DNA from 3 places in the Kitasatospora sp. NPDC029367 genome. Region 2 is predicted to be linked to each of the others. Evidence: riboswitches for the same ligand, from Rfam matches in the RefSeq annotation. Region 2 holds a riboswitch; each other region holds the start of a gene.
What was found. A riboswitch is a leader RNA that binds a small molecule or an ion and turns the genes downstream of it on or off. The one in region 2 is predicted to bind cobalamin.

Region 1 (4,606 bases), on a different contig from region 2:
CACCACGTCGACGTACTGGGAGCCCGGGTAGTAGTCCCACGGGTCCACGCCCGGGGCGCCGTCCCAGGACACCGGCGTCCAGACGAACAGCAGGTTGTGCAGGCCCCTGGTCTCCACCAGGTACTTGTAGGTGATCCGCCACAGCGCCTGGTAGTCGGCCGGCTTCTGGCCCGCCCACCAGAACCGGCTGGCACAGTCCTGGACGTTCATCTCGTGGTAGGGGCGCAGCAGCACCGGCACGTCGTGGGCGGCCAGGTACTCCAGGTGGTCGGCCAGGTAGGACAGGTCGGTGATCAGTGCGCGGTACTCGGGGGTGTCGCCCCCGGCGTCCACGACCCGGCCGAACCAGCCCGGGTCCTTGGCCGCCGGGGAGTTCGAACAGAGCACCCGGTCGAAGGACTTGACGCCGGACCCGGGATAGGGCTCGTGGAAGGACATGCCGACGATTCCGGCCGGGGCCCCGCCGTTGTCCGGCAGTGCGGTGGTGCTGCCGTCGCAGTTCTGCTGGACACCGGAGCCGTCGTAGGTGCCGTCGTCGGCGCGCGGGTGGCCGGACCAGACGGCGGTCATCAGGTCGACGGCGTCGTCGGTGTACTGCCAGCCGGCGCGGCAGGTGGGCCAGCGGCCGGCCGAGTAGGAGCGCGGGTTGCCGACGCCCCAGGCGTTCTGGCCGTAGCCGGGGCCGAGGTCGGTCTCCATGAAGCCGGGCAGCCGGCCGGTGATGTCGGCGGCCTTCTTGTAGTAGTAACCGACCTGCTTGGTGCCCCGGTAGTCGCCGTACTCGGGGTTGTTGCGCTCGTTGTGCGCCTCGACGTGCTGGCCGATCACCGTGCCGCCGCTGTGCCCGGTGCGGGCCTGGGCCTCCAGGTCCGCGAGGAACTGCTGGACGGCGCGGGCGTTCGGCGAGGCCTGCGGATCCCGGGCCAGCAGGTCCCGGCCCACGTCCGGCGGCAGGGTGCGGCCGGGGGCGCCGACCGACACCGGCACCCGAATGGGCAGTCCGACCTCGGTCCGGTCGTCGCGGTCCAGCAGCACGAGACTGCCGGCGGCGACCACGACACCGGCCGCGGCCAGGACGGCCGGCTTACCGCGCAGGGCTCTGGGCAGGGCCACGACCGCTCCTCCGGTTTCTCGCCGGCGCCGACCCCCACGGACGCAACCGGAACACGCGTACGAATGACTCCGACGAGAGCCTGCCACACTCCCCCGGTCCCGGCGAACAGGTCCGCCGGGACCGGGGTGTCACAGCGGGTCAGCCGGTCGCGGCGGCCGTCGGCGTGCCCTGCGAACCCGGCGTGGCCGAGCCTGCCGCCTTGGCCCGCTGGAGCAACTGGGCCTTCACGTGCTCGGCGAACCCGGAAGCCGCCGCCGTCGCGGTGGCGTCAGGGGCGTTGCCGCCCTTCGCCGAGCCCTCGACGGTGAAGTAGGCGTACCGGCCCAGGCTGCTGTGCGTGCCGGTGCAGCCGGGGTTGGCACAGAACGCCGGGGCGCCCGGCGCGGGCAGGCCCTTGAGCTGCCCGGTGTAGTTCTTGATCGCCGTCTCGGCCTGGATCTTGTGGTCGAAGACCGCGACGCCGACGGTCACCGCGCTGTCGCCGGAGACGTACGTCGCCCGGAGCACCTTCTGGCAGCCCTGGTCCCCGAGGACCTTGCCGAGCCCGCCGGTGGTGGAGTTGCCGTCCCAGCAGGGCTGGTCCAGCGAGACCACGGTCCGGTTCCAGGACACGCCGTTGACCGTCACCTGCAGCGCGGAGAACAGGGCCCCCGCATCCTGCGGCGCCGGGTCGGTGGCGGCCTCCCAGATCGGCTTCGACGGGTCCTCCGGCTGCCCGCCCGGGGTCGCGCCGCCGTTCGACGGGCCGGGGGTCGGCTTGCCCGAGGCGGGTGCGGTCGCGACCGCACCGCCGCCGGGCTTGGCCGGGTCGTCCTTCTTGCCGAACAGCAGCACTCCACCCGCGACCAGACCGCCCACCAGGACGACGGCCACCGCGCTGCCGATGATCTTCACCCGGCGCTTGCGCCTGGCCTCGGCCTCGTTGCGGTCCGCCAGCGCCGCCCAGTCCGGCTCGACGCGCTGCGGCGGGACCGGCTGCTGAGGCGCGACCGGCTGCTGCGGAGGGCCCGGCTGCTGCGGAGGCTGCTGCCACTGCGGCTGCGGAGCCGGCGGCTGAACCGGCTGGGGCACCGGCGGGACGGGCTGGGAGAACGGCTGCGCGGCCGGCGCCACCGGTCCGTACGAGGCCGGCGGCGGGCCGAAACCACCGCCCGGCGGCGGCACCGGACCCGGCCCCACCGGCTGCTGATTCTGTGCGCCCCCCGACCCGGCGGGAGGCGTCCCCTGCGGCCCGTGCCCAGGTACACCAGTTCCGTCGCTCATGCGCCCAGATCGTAGGGCATGACCCTCACCGCCCCTCGGCCCGGTGACCGTTCCGTATCGAAACCCGGACGCCCGGCGCGCCGGCCCCGGGTGTCCGACACCCGGATCCGAGGCGTCCGGCGGGCGGCCGCGACACGTCCGGAGCGTGCTTCCGGGCCTCGGACGACCACGAACCGCCACCGGCCCGGGCACAACCCGTCATCGCGACAACACACCACGCCGCACTACATGTGGTGTCGCATCGAGGAGACACCACTACATGTATGCTCGCTTCTGCTGTCGATGCAGGGGAACCCGGTGGGAATCCGGGACTGCCCCGCAGCGGTGTGCGGGCGGCTCCAGCAGCCGTACCGCGAGTCCGAGTACCTGCCGAACAGCGTGCGCCACGGCCCTCCCGCAGAGGCCGCGCCGGCACCCAGCACCACCCCTCCGGGCCTCGCGGGCGGGCCGGGGAGACACCTCGCGCGGCGCCTTTGCGTCCGCGCCGTGCTCCCCTGCCCAGATCGGCCCGGGTGACCCCGATCACCGCCGCACGATCGCCGCCAGGAGAGAGCGCCTTGACCACCGCTGCCTCAGTCACCCTGCCCGCCCAGGGCTCCGGTACCGCCTTCACCGACCCGACGGTCTCCGACCCCGGCGGTGCTCTCCTGCGGCTGCTCACCGACCGCAGCGCCGACCTCACCGAGGTCGACCCCGGCCATGTCGCCGCCGCCGCGCTGCGCGGCCGCCACGCCGGCTCGGACTTCGCCGAGCTGCGCGGGCTGGCCGTGGACGCCGCCGCGTCGATGATCGCCGAGGACCCCCAGTACTCGAAGCTGGCCGCCCGCCTGCTCGCCCTGGAGATCGTCGACGAGGCGAACAGCCAGGGCTCGACCTCCTTCTCCGCCTCGATCGCCGTCGGCCACGCCGAGGGCCTGATCGGCGACACCACCGCGGCCTTCGTCGCCAAGCACGCCGACGCCCTGAACGCGCTCGTCGACACCAAGGGCGACGACCGCTTCGAGTACTTCGGCCTGCGCACCGTCCAGTCCCGCTACCTGCTGCGCCACCCGATCACCCGCAAGGTGATCGAGACCCCGCAGCACTTCCTGCTCCGCGTCGCCTGCGGCCTGGCGGTCGGCGACTCCGAGCAGTCGGTGCGCGAGGTGTCCGAGCTGTACGGCCTGATGAGCCGTCTGGAGTACCTCACCTCCTCGCCGACGCTCTTCAACTCCGGCACCCGGCACCCGCAGATGTCCAGCTGCTACCTGCTGGACTCGCCGCTGGACAACCTGGACTCGATCTACAACCGCTACGCGCAGATCGCCCGGCTCTCCAAGCACGCCGGCGGCATCGGCCTGTCCTACTCGCGCATCCGCTCGCGCGGCAGCCTGATCCGCGGCACCAACGGCAAGTCCAACGGCATCGTCCCGTTCCTGCGCACCCTCGACTCCTCGGTCGCCGCCGTCAACCAGGGCGGCCGCCGCAAGGGCGCGGCCTGCGTGTACCTGGAGACCTGGCACGCCGACATCGAGGAGTTCCTGGAGCTCCGCGACAACACCGGTGAGGAGGCGCGCCGCACCCACAACCTCAATCTGGCCCACTGGATCCCGGACGAGTTCATGCGCCGCGTGAACGCCAACGCCGACTGGTCGCTGTTCTCCCCCGCCGACGTCCCCGAGCTGGTCGACCTGTGGGGCGCCGAGTTCGACGAGGCGTACCGCAAGGCCGAGCTGGCCGGCAAGGCCGTCCGCACCATCCCGGCGCAGACCCTCTACGCCCGCATGATGCGCACCCTCGCGCAGACCGGCAACGGCTGGATGACCTTCAAGGACGCCTCCAACCGCGCCGCCAACCAGACCGCGCTGCCCGGCCGCACGGTGCACTCCTCCAACCTGTGCACCGAGATCCTGGAGGTCACGGACGACTCCGAGACCGCCGTCTGCAACCTCGGCTCGGTCAACCTCGGCGCGCACGTGGCCCCCGGCGCCACGGCCGACGACCTGCTCGGCGCCATGGACTGGGAGCGCCTCGACGCCACCGTCCGCACCGCCGTCACCTTCCTCGACCGCGTGGTGGACATCAACTTCTACCCGACCACCGAGGCCGGTACGTCCAACTCCCGCTGGCGCCCGGTCGGCCTCGGCGTGATGGGCCTCCAGGACGTCTTCTTCAAGCTGCGGATCGACTTCGACTCCGCCGAGGCCGCCCGCCTGTCCACGCTGATCGCCGAGCGCATCATGCTCACCG
Region 2 (4,606 bases):
CCCTGAACGCCGAGGGCTAAAAACCGGTTCATCAGACCACGCCGGTCAACAGGGAGTCAACGGATCGTCAGATAGCTCACACCACCTCGTCGGCCGGTCCTCGCGGTGGTGCACGGGCGGGCGGACGCCCGGAACTCCGGGCAGGGCGGCCGACCCTGAGCACCGGCGCCCGGCCCTTCCGCATGGAGGACGGGCGCCGGTTCGCTCACGTGTCAGGGCGCCGTGATGCCCGGCTGGGCACCGGCACCGAAGGACCAGCCCTCGACGTCGCCGGGGGCCGGGTCGTAGCTGCCCGCGCCCAGGTTGCTGTACGACCAGGGCCCGCCGTGCTGGGCGTGCCAGTACGACCAGTAGGCGCTGCCGGTCGGGTTGGTGCAGGTGGCGGGCAGCGCGTTGATCTTGCAGACGAAGCCCGGGAAGCGCGGGTGGAAGGCGTACGAGAACCCGGCGCCGGTGAGCGCGGCGAGCCCGTTGGCGGGGTCGCCGGGGGCGCAGCCGGTCTCGATGCCGCCGCCGACGGCGGTGAAGTCGACCACGACGGTGACGCCGGTGGTTCCCCTGCAGGCCGCCGCCCGGGCCTGCGGGGCCTGGACGGCGGAGACGCCGAGCAGGCCGGCGGTGAGGGCCGCCGCGGCGGCGATCGACCCGAGCATCCGGCGGACGGGGCGGGCCGGGGTGAGGGTTTCGGTCATCGGAACTCTCCTCGTGGGATCAGGGGTTCGGAGACTCAGCGGGCGGCCGGGGTCGGGCAGGCCAGGGCGGGGGCGTCGGGGCGGGCCCCGGCGGCGGAGAGGGTGGCCAGCGGGGCGCCCGCCAGGCCGAGGACGGCCTGCGCGGTGGCCCGGGCGCCGCTGCCCGCGTTGAAGCCCGTCGCGTCGTAGGCGACCGCGCCGCGCACCGCCGGGTCGGCGGAGCAGCCCTGCTGGAACTTCACCAGCCGGCTCCAGCCCTTGAGGCCCGCGCCGAGGCGCCCACCGGCGAGCAGTGCCTCGGTGGCCAGGCCCGTGGTGTTGGCGTTGGAGGTGGTCGCCCCGGCGGCCGCGAAGCCGCCGTCGGCGTTCTGGTGGGCGGCGAGCCAGGTGAGGCCGGCGTCCGCCTTGGCGGTACGGCCGGTGGCGGCGAGGGCCTGGGCGGCGAGCGCGGTGGCGTCGGGGTCACTGGTGCAGGTGGGCTGGCCGAAGGAGACCGGGTAACCGCCGTCCGCGCACTGGCTGTTCGCCAGGAAGTCGACGGCCGCGGCGGGGGCGCCGCCGGGGGAGCGGTGCAGGGCGATCAGGGCGAGGGACTGGCCGAAGGCGTTGCTGTAGTCGCCCCACTGCGAGCGGTCGGAGAACCGTCCTTCGGCGGTCTGCAGCGAGCGCAGCCGGGCCGGCAGGTCGACGCCGCCGAAGGACGCCGGGTCCGCTCCGCGTACCTCGGCGGCGAGCAGCAGCTTCGCGGTGGCGCCCGCGTAGGCCTCGGTGGTCCCGTCGCCGAGGTAGCCGGAGACGATCTCGGGCTTCGCCAGCCAGGCGGTGGCCTTCGCGGCGGCCTCGTCGGAGCTGTGCGAGGCGGCGAAGGCCAGCACGGCGTCGACGGTCAGGCCCTGGTCGGGGTAGGCGGTGCCGTTGAAGACGGACTCGAAGTGGTCGCCGTCCACGAGCTGGCGGGCCAGCCAGCCGCCCGCGGCGGCGTCGGGACGAACGGTCCGGGAGGACGTGGTGTCGGCGTGGGCGGCGGTGGCCGCCGGGAGCGCGGTGGCGAGCGCCAGGGCGGGTATCGCGAGCAGACCGAGGGTGCGGCGGAGCGCGGGCATGGGTGCCTTTCCGGGCCTGGACGCAGGGGCCCGGGGGACGTCGGCACCACGCCGGGCAGCCCTCGGAGCTCCGGCCCGCAGACCACGACGGGAGGAGGGACGACACATCCCCGCCGACGGGTACTCGGGCTCGCCACCGACATTGCCGTCGGCGGCCTACCGTTGCGGGTCAGCGCCGGATTCGGACCGGACTTCCCCCGTCGACGGAGTCACAACGTGACGGCTCATCATGGCGAAACGGAAAAGACCGGGTCAAGAGATCGTGCGTCACATCACGGCGGCACCAGCGACGGGCGGAGCGCCGCCCCGGGCGGGGGCGGCGCACCGCGAGTGCCGTCAGCGGTGATGGAACTCCGGCGGGCGCTTCTCCGCGAAGGCCGCCATGCCCTCCTTCTGATCAGCCGTCGCGAAGACGGCGTGGAAGAGACGGCGTTCGAAGCGGACGCCCTCGGCGAGGGTGGTCTCGTACGACCGGTTGACGGCCTCCTTGAGCATGATCGCCGCCGGGGTGGACATCGCCGCGACGGTCTCGGCGGTGGTCAGGGCCTCGGCCGGCAGTCGGTCGGCGGGGACGATGCGGGAGACCAGTCCGGCCCGCTCGGCCTCCTCGGCGCCCATCGTCCGGCCGGTCAGGCACAGCTCCATGGCCTTCGCCTTGCCGATCGCACGGGTGAGCCGCTGCGAGCCGCCGATGCCCGGGATGACGCCGAGCTTGATCTCCGGCTGCCCGAACTTCGCGGTGTCCGCCGCCAGCAGGATGTCGCACATCATCGCCAACTCGCAGCCCCCGCCCAGCGCGTAGCCGGCGACGGCGGCCACCACCGGCTTGCGCAGGGCGGCGAAGCGGTCCCAGGCGGCGAACCAGTCGCCGAGGTAGGCGTCGACGAACTCGAGGGGCTGCATCTCCTTGATGTCGGCGCCGGCCGCGAAGGCCTTCTCCGAGCCGGTGACCAGCAGGCAGCCGATGTCCGGGTCCCGGTCGAAGTCCGTTGCGGCCGCGACGACTTCGTTCATCAGGAGCGTGTTGAGCGCGTTGAGCGCCTTCGGCCGGTCGAGCGTGATCAGCCCCACCCGTCCCCTGCGCTCGACCAGGATCGTCTCGTAGGTCTCGGTCACTTGCCGCCCTCCCGCAGAGTGGTGATGATCGCCGAGAAGTCCAGGCCCGCACCCTCGGCCGCCGCGAAGTCCGCGTACAGCTGCGCCGCCCTGCGTCCGAGTTCGGTCGGCAGGCCCGCTGCCTCGGCGGCCCCGGCGGCCAGCCCGAGGTCCTTGGCCATCAGCGCGGCGGCGAACCCGGCCGGGTACCCGCGGTTCGCCGGACTGGCCGGCACCGGCCCGGGGACCGGACAGTTGCTGGTGAGTGCCCAGCACTGGCCGGAGGCCGTCGAGGCGACGTCGAACAGCGCCTGGTGGCTGAGCCCCAGGCTCTCCCCGAGCACGAACGCCTCGCTGACCGCGATCATCGAGATGCCGAGGATCATGTTGTTGCAGATCTTCGCCGCTTGCCCCGCACCGGGGGCGCCGCAGTGCACCACCTTGCGGCCCATCGCCTCCAGCACCGGGCGGGCGCTCTCGAAGTGCTCCTTCTCCGCGCCGACCATGAAGGTGAGGCTCGCGGCCGTCGCACCGACCACTCCGCCGGAGACCGGCGCGTCCACCGCGCGGTGCCCGGCGTTCACCGCGAGCTCGTGCGCCGCCCTGGCGTCCGCGACGTCGATCGTGGAGCAGTCGACGAAGAGTGTTCCCGGGCCGGCGGCGGGCAGCAGCTCCGCGTAGGCGGCCAGGACGTGGCGGCCGGCCGGCAGCATGCTGATGACGACGTCGGCCCCGCGGACGGCCTCGGCCGCGGACCGCGCCGGGCGGACGCCCGCCTCCTCCGCCTGCCGCAGCGCCTCCGGCACCAGGTCGTAGCCGGTCACCCGGTGCCCGGCCCTGACCAGGTTGGCGGCCATCGGGCCGCCCATGTTGCCCAGTCCGATGAATCCGATGTCGTGGGTCACCAGCGCTCCAGGGGGGTGGTGGCGGCGAGGCCGAGTTCGCGCTCGCCGAGCGGGGCGAAGTAGCGGGCCACGGCGGCGGGTTCGACGGCGCTCAGGGTGTCCGGGCTCCACCGCGGCGAACGGTCCTTGTCGATCACCTGGGCCCGGATGCCCTCCGCGAGGTCCCGGGTGGCGAGCGCCGCGCAGGAGGTGCGGTACTCCTGGTCGAGCACGGCCTCCAGGGGGCCCAGCGCCCGGGCCCGGCGCAGCGCCGCCAGCGTCGCCTTCACGGCGGTGGGCGAGTTGGCGGTGATCCGGTCCACGGCCTTCTTCGCCTCGGGTTCACCGCTGTCCCGCAGCCGGTCGAGGATCTCCTCGACGGTGCCGGCCGCGTAGCAGCTGTCGATCCATCCGCGCTGCCCGTCCAGCCGGCCGGGCGGTGCGGGTTCGACGTGCCGTTCGAGGGCGTCGTGCACGGGCAGCTCGGCCAGGTCGTCGAGCAGGGCCGGGAGGCGCTCGGCCGGCACGAAGTGGTCGGCGAGCCCGCAGAGCAGCGCGTCCGCGGCGCCGACCGAACCCGCGGTCAGGGCGAGGTGGGTACCCAGCTCGCCCGGGGCGAGGGCGAGCAGGTAGGTGCCGCCCACGTCGGGCACGAAGCCTATCCCCGTCTCCGGCATGGCCACCCGGGTGGTCTCGGTGACGATCCGGACGCTGCCGTGGGCGGAGACCCCGACCCCGCCGCCCATCACGATGCCGCTCATGACGGCGACGTAGGGCTTGGAGTACCGGGCGATCCGGGCGTTGAGGCGGTACTCGTCGCGCCAGAACTCCT
Region 3 (4,606 bases), on a different contig from region 2:
GCTGTCCTCGATCCCCCACGCCTCGATCCCCTGCGCCTCGGCCCCCCGGGCCTCGACCCCGCACGCCGTGAGCCCCGGGGCGCTCCGGTGACCGCCCTGCTCGCCCTCGCCGCCAGCCTGCTCACCGGCCTCGGCGACTTCGGCGGCGGCATCCTCACCCGCCGACTGCCCGCACTCGCCGTCGTGGTCGTCTCCCAGGCCACGGCCGCCGCCGTGCTGCTGCTCGCGGTGCTGGCCACCGGCGGCTGGGCCGACGCCTCCCCGGCCCTCTGGTACGCCGTCGCCGCCGGGGTGATCGGCCCGTTCGCGATGCTCGCCTTCTACCGGGCGCTCGCCCTCGGCCCGATGGGCGTGGTCTCCCCGCTGGCCACCGTGGGCGTCGCCGTCCCGGTCGGCCTCGGGCTCGCGCTCGGCGAGCGCCCCGGCCCGGCGCAGCTGGCCGGGATCGCGGTGGCGGTGGCCGGCGTGGTGCTGGCCGGCGGGCCCGAACGCGGCGGACCGGCCGCCGCCCGTACCGCCCTGCTGCTCACCCTGGCCGCCGCCTTCGGGTTCGGCGCCAACATGTCCCTGCTCGCCCAGGCCTCGGCCGGCGGCGGGCTGCTGCTGGTGCTGTGCGTCCAGCGGCTGGTCAACATCGCGGTCGGCGGCGCCGCGCTGCTGTACTCGCTGCGTGGCGTGTACTCGCTGCGTGGCGCCGCCGACGGCGGACTGCTGCCCGGGCTGCGCTCCCGGCTGCCGCTGCTCACCGCCGTGGGGCTGCTCGACGTGGCCGGCAACGCCGCCTACGCGTCGGCCTCGCACGGCGGCTCGGCGGCGGTGGCCGCCGTGCTGGCCTCGCTCTACCCGGTGGTCACCGCGCTGCTGGCGCGCGGGGTGTTGAAGGAGCGGCTGCGCCCGGTCCAGGTGGTCGGCGCCGGGCTCGCCGTGGCGGGCACGCTGCTGCTCGCGGCGGCGTGACCCCGACCGCTACTGCTGCTGCTGCGCGGGCGTCCAGCGCTTCTCGACACCCGCCAGCTTCCAGTACCCGATGGCGATCGCCCACACCACCACGAACAGCCCGGCGATCGCGTAGCCGACGTTGTCCAGCGAGATGTCCGCGATGAACCCGGTCACCGGGTCGGTCAGGTCGAGCTTCTCGTGCAGCACGCCGACCAGCTCGATGGTGCCGATGATGAAGGCCACCGCGATCGACAGCCCGGTGATGGTCAGGTTGTAGTACACCTTGCGCACCGGGTTGGAGAAGGCCCACTGGTACGCGAAGTTCATGAACGTCCCGTCCAGGGTGTCGAACAGGCTCATCCCGGCCGCGAACAGCAGCGGCAGGCAGACGATCGCGTACCAGGGCAGCCCGGCCGCCGCGCCCGAACCGGCCATCACCATCAGGGTGACCTCGGTCGCGGTGTCGAAGCCCAGGCCCAGCACCATGCCGACCGGGAACATCTGCCCGGGCCGGGTGATCGAGCGGGTCGCCCGGTTCAGGATCCGGGCCATGAAGCCGCGCGAGTCGAGGTGCGCCTCCAGCTCCGACTCGTCGAACTGCCCGGCCCGCATCGAGCGGAACACCTTGAGGATGCCGAGCAGCGCCGCCAGGTTGAGCGCGCCGATCAGGTAGAGGAAGGCGCCGGAGGCCGTGGTGCCGACCACCCCGAGCCACTTGTGGGTGGCCGAGTCGTCGTCCATCAGGGTGTTCGCCAGCTGGGCGCCGCCCGCCACCAGGGCGGCCATGATGACCACCATCGAGGAGTGCCCGAGGGCGAACCAGAACCCGACCGAGACCGGCCGCTTGCCGTCCGCCATCAGCTTGCGGGTGGTGTTGTCGATCACCGCGATGTGGTCGGCGTCGAAGGCGTGCCGCATGCCGAGGGTGTAGGCGGTGATGCCCAGGCCCACCCCGAAGACCTGGGTGCCGACGGCGTAGTTGTGCGGCGCGACCAGGAAGATGAGGGTCCCGAAGGCCACCACGTGCATGGCCAGGATCACCCCCATCAGCCCGGCGGTACGGACGGTGTCCTCGCGCTTCCACCGGAAGGTGGGCAGTACGGAGGGGGCGGGGTCCGCCTCGGCGGGCGCGGCGGTTTCGGGCAGGGTCATCTTCGGATCACGCTCCAGCACCTCGTGGAATGACTTCGTGAGATGCCGTGGCCGGTCTCCTGGCTTACGGGGCTCCCGGACCCGCCTTCCCAGGCGCACGAAGCGCCCAGTGGCATGTGGGTCCGGACTTCTCTCCCCCGATCACAGTGGCGAGGGCCGCTCCGGAGCAGGACCTGTCGAAGGTCCGTCACCGGTATTCCCGAGCACCACGGCGGGGAACACCGTAGGGGCAGGACCGCACCCTCGCAAGGTTGCGCACCTGTGCAGGTGTCCAGGATCACAGGTCGTGAGCTGCCAGAATGTCCGCATGCATCTCGTACCGGCCGACCGCGCGGGCCACCGCACCATCGACGGACACCGGGTCTGCGAAGCCATCGCCGCCATCGGTGACACCGAGCACGTCCGGTCCTGGGCCGAGCGGTTCTCCCTGCTCGCCGACCCCGGACGGCTCGCCCTGCTGCTCGCCCTCCACCGGGCCGGCCCGCTCGCCGTCAGCGACCTGGCGGTCGCCACCGGCATGCGCGACCCGGCCGTCTCCCAGGCCCTGCGGCTGCTCCGCACCGCGGGAGTGGTCACCGGAGACAAGGACGGACGCGTGGTGCGCTACCGGCTCGTGGACGACGCCATGCGCCCCCTGCTCGACGAGTGCGCCGCCGCCGACCACGAGGAGCCCGCCGCGGCGGCGGGCTGACCGACACTCGGCAAACCACGCCGGGGGCGCGGGGGGATGAGTACGATCTTCGTGTGCTGATTCGCCTCCGGCCTCGGCCTTGGCCCGACGACTCACGCTGGGATTCCCGACCGGTCACGGCGCGCGTCCTCGCCGTCGCCCGCACGCTCACCTCGGCCACCCGGGTTCTCGACGTGCTCATGCTGCTGCGTGGTCAGGACGGCATCAGGTTCTACATCACCGTCAACCCCGGCTCGGAGTTCGCCACCGGACTCGACGACTACCTCCGCACCCTGCCCGGCAACATCACCGTGATGCCCTGGAAGGAGGCCGTCCGCTACGAGTTCGACCTTGCTGTCGCCTGCGCCGTCCACGCCTCCATGCACCGGCTGCACGCGCCGCTCGTCGTCCTCCCGCACGGCGCCGGGTACAACCGGCTGGTCACCGAGTCCACCGGCGACCCGGTCAGCGCCGCCGGCCTGTCCCGGCGGGAACTCACCTACCGGCGGCGGGTGTTCCCCAGCGTCGTCGGCCTCACCCACTCCGAACAGTTCGGCCGGCTGGCGGACTGGTGTCCCGAGGCCCTCCCCCGCGCCCGGGAGGTCGGCGACCTCTGTCACGACCGGATGCAGCACAGCGCGGACTCCCGGGACCGCTACCGCGCCGCGCTCGGCGCCGTCGACGGACGGCGCCTGGTCGTGGTCAACTCCACCTGGAGCGAACACTCGTTATTCGCCCACGCCCTCGACCTCCCGTCGTCTCTCATCGCCCAGCTCCCGGCCGACGAGTACACCGTGGCGGTGATCCTGCACCCCAACATCTGGGCCAAGCACGACCCGGAGGCGATCCTCGCCGCCGCCACCCGCTCCGGCCTGCGGCTCATCCCGCCGCACCAGGGCTGGCAGGCCACCGTCGTCGCCGCCGACTGCCTGATCGGCGACCACGGCTCGGTCTCCTTCTACGGTGCGGCCCTGCGGCACCCGACCCTGCTCGTCACCACCGGCGCCGCCGAACTGGACCCGCGGTCCCCCACCTACGCCTTCGGCCAGGCCGCGCCCGCGCTCGATCCGCACAGCGACCTGCTGGCCCAGATCGAACAGGCCATGGCGAAGCACGATCCGGCCTCACTGCAGTCGATCACCGACCGCTCGCTCGGCCGACGCGGTCGTTCCGGCGAGCTCCTGGCCACCCTGCTGCACGACTTCCTGCCGGCCGTCGACCGGCCGGCCAAGGCCCCGGACCTGCCGCCCTACCCGGCACCCGTCCCGCTACCCGCCGAGTCGCCGACGGCCTACGACGTCGAGGGCGAATGCCGGGGCAGCGAGGTCAGCCTCCGCCGGTTCCCGATCGTCGTCCCCGAGCGCCACCGCCCCCGAGGCTTCCACGTCGCGAGTACCGAGGAACCCGTCCGAGAACTGAAGTTCACGGCGGAGGTCCTGGCCCGCACCACGATCCGGGCCGAACGGCCCGCCGAACACTGGCTCGCCGAGGCCTCGGCCGACTGGCCGAGCGCCGCCGTGCTGGTGGCCGCCCTCGGTGAGGCCCGCCACCTGGTCCGCTTGCCCGACGGCCTGCTCCTGGAGGCACAGGCCGAGGAAGCCTGGGGCACCACCGAGCCGCTCCTGGACCCGCTTCTGCTGGGCTCCGCGCTCGTCCTGTGGCTCGCCGACGGCGGCGAGCCGGCCCTGCTGCCCGACCACGGCCTCACCATCCGCACCGGCACCCACCTGACCCGGGTGGCCTTCACGGCACGACCGGCCTAGACGCGCCTAGGCCTCCGACTCTCCCAGCCAAGCCCGGCTGCGTGCCGCGAGCGTGGCATCCCCGAGCTCCTCCGCGAGCGAG

Region 1: another riboswitch for cobalamin. It lies ahead of ACZ4W5_RS03385 (ribonucleoside-diphosphate reductase subunit alpha); the one in region 2 lies ahead of ACZ4W5_RS18275 (peptidase).
Region 3: another riboswitch for cobalamin. It lies ahead of nicT (Nickel transporter NicT); the one in region 2 lies ahead of ACZ4W5_RS18275 (peptidase).

What each region holds. Positions count from the first base shown of each region.
Region 1 covers NZ_JBVHYH010000003.1:27,091-31,696, reverse strand. The annotation lists gene ACZ4W5_RS03395 (glycoside hydrolase family 26 protein) at 1-1,113, opposite strand, end outside; gene ACZ4W5_RS03390 (hypothetical protein) at 1,253-2,185, opposite strand; cobalamin riboswitch at 2,625-2,765, shown strand; gene ACZ4W5_RS03385 (ribonucleoside-diphosphate reductase subunit alpha) at 2,959-4,606, shown strand, end outside.
Region 2 covers NZ_JBVHYH010000029.1:66,750-71,355, reverse strand. The annotation lists gene ACZ4W5_RS18280 (flagellar hook-length control protein FliK) at 213-692, opposite strand; gene ACZ4W5_RS18275 (peptidase) at 728-1,795, opposite strand; cobalamin riboswitch at 1,894-2,052, opposite strand; gene ACZ4W5_RS18270 (enoyl-CoA hydratase) at 2,132-2,911, opposite strand; gene mmsB (3-hydroxyisobutyrate dehydrogenase) at 2,908-3,759, opposite strand; gene ACZ4W5_RS18260 (enoyl-CoA hydratase/isomerase family protein) at 3,792-4,606, opposite strand, start outside.
Region 3 covers NZ_JBVHYH010000030.1:4,018-8,623, reverse strand. The annotation lists gene ACZ4W5_RS18415 (EamA family transporter) at 88-957, shown strand; gene nicT (Nickel transporter NicT) at 967-2,091, opposite strand; cobalamin riboswitch at 2,124-2,317, opposite strand; gene ACZ4W5_RS18405 (ArsR/SmtB family transcription factor) at 2,399-2,782, shown strand; gene ACZ4W5_RS18400 (hypothetical protein) at 2,962-4,524, shown strand; gene ACZ4W5_RS18395 (regulator) at 4,531-4,606, opposite strand, start outside.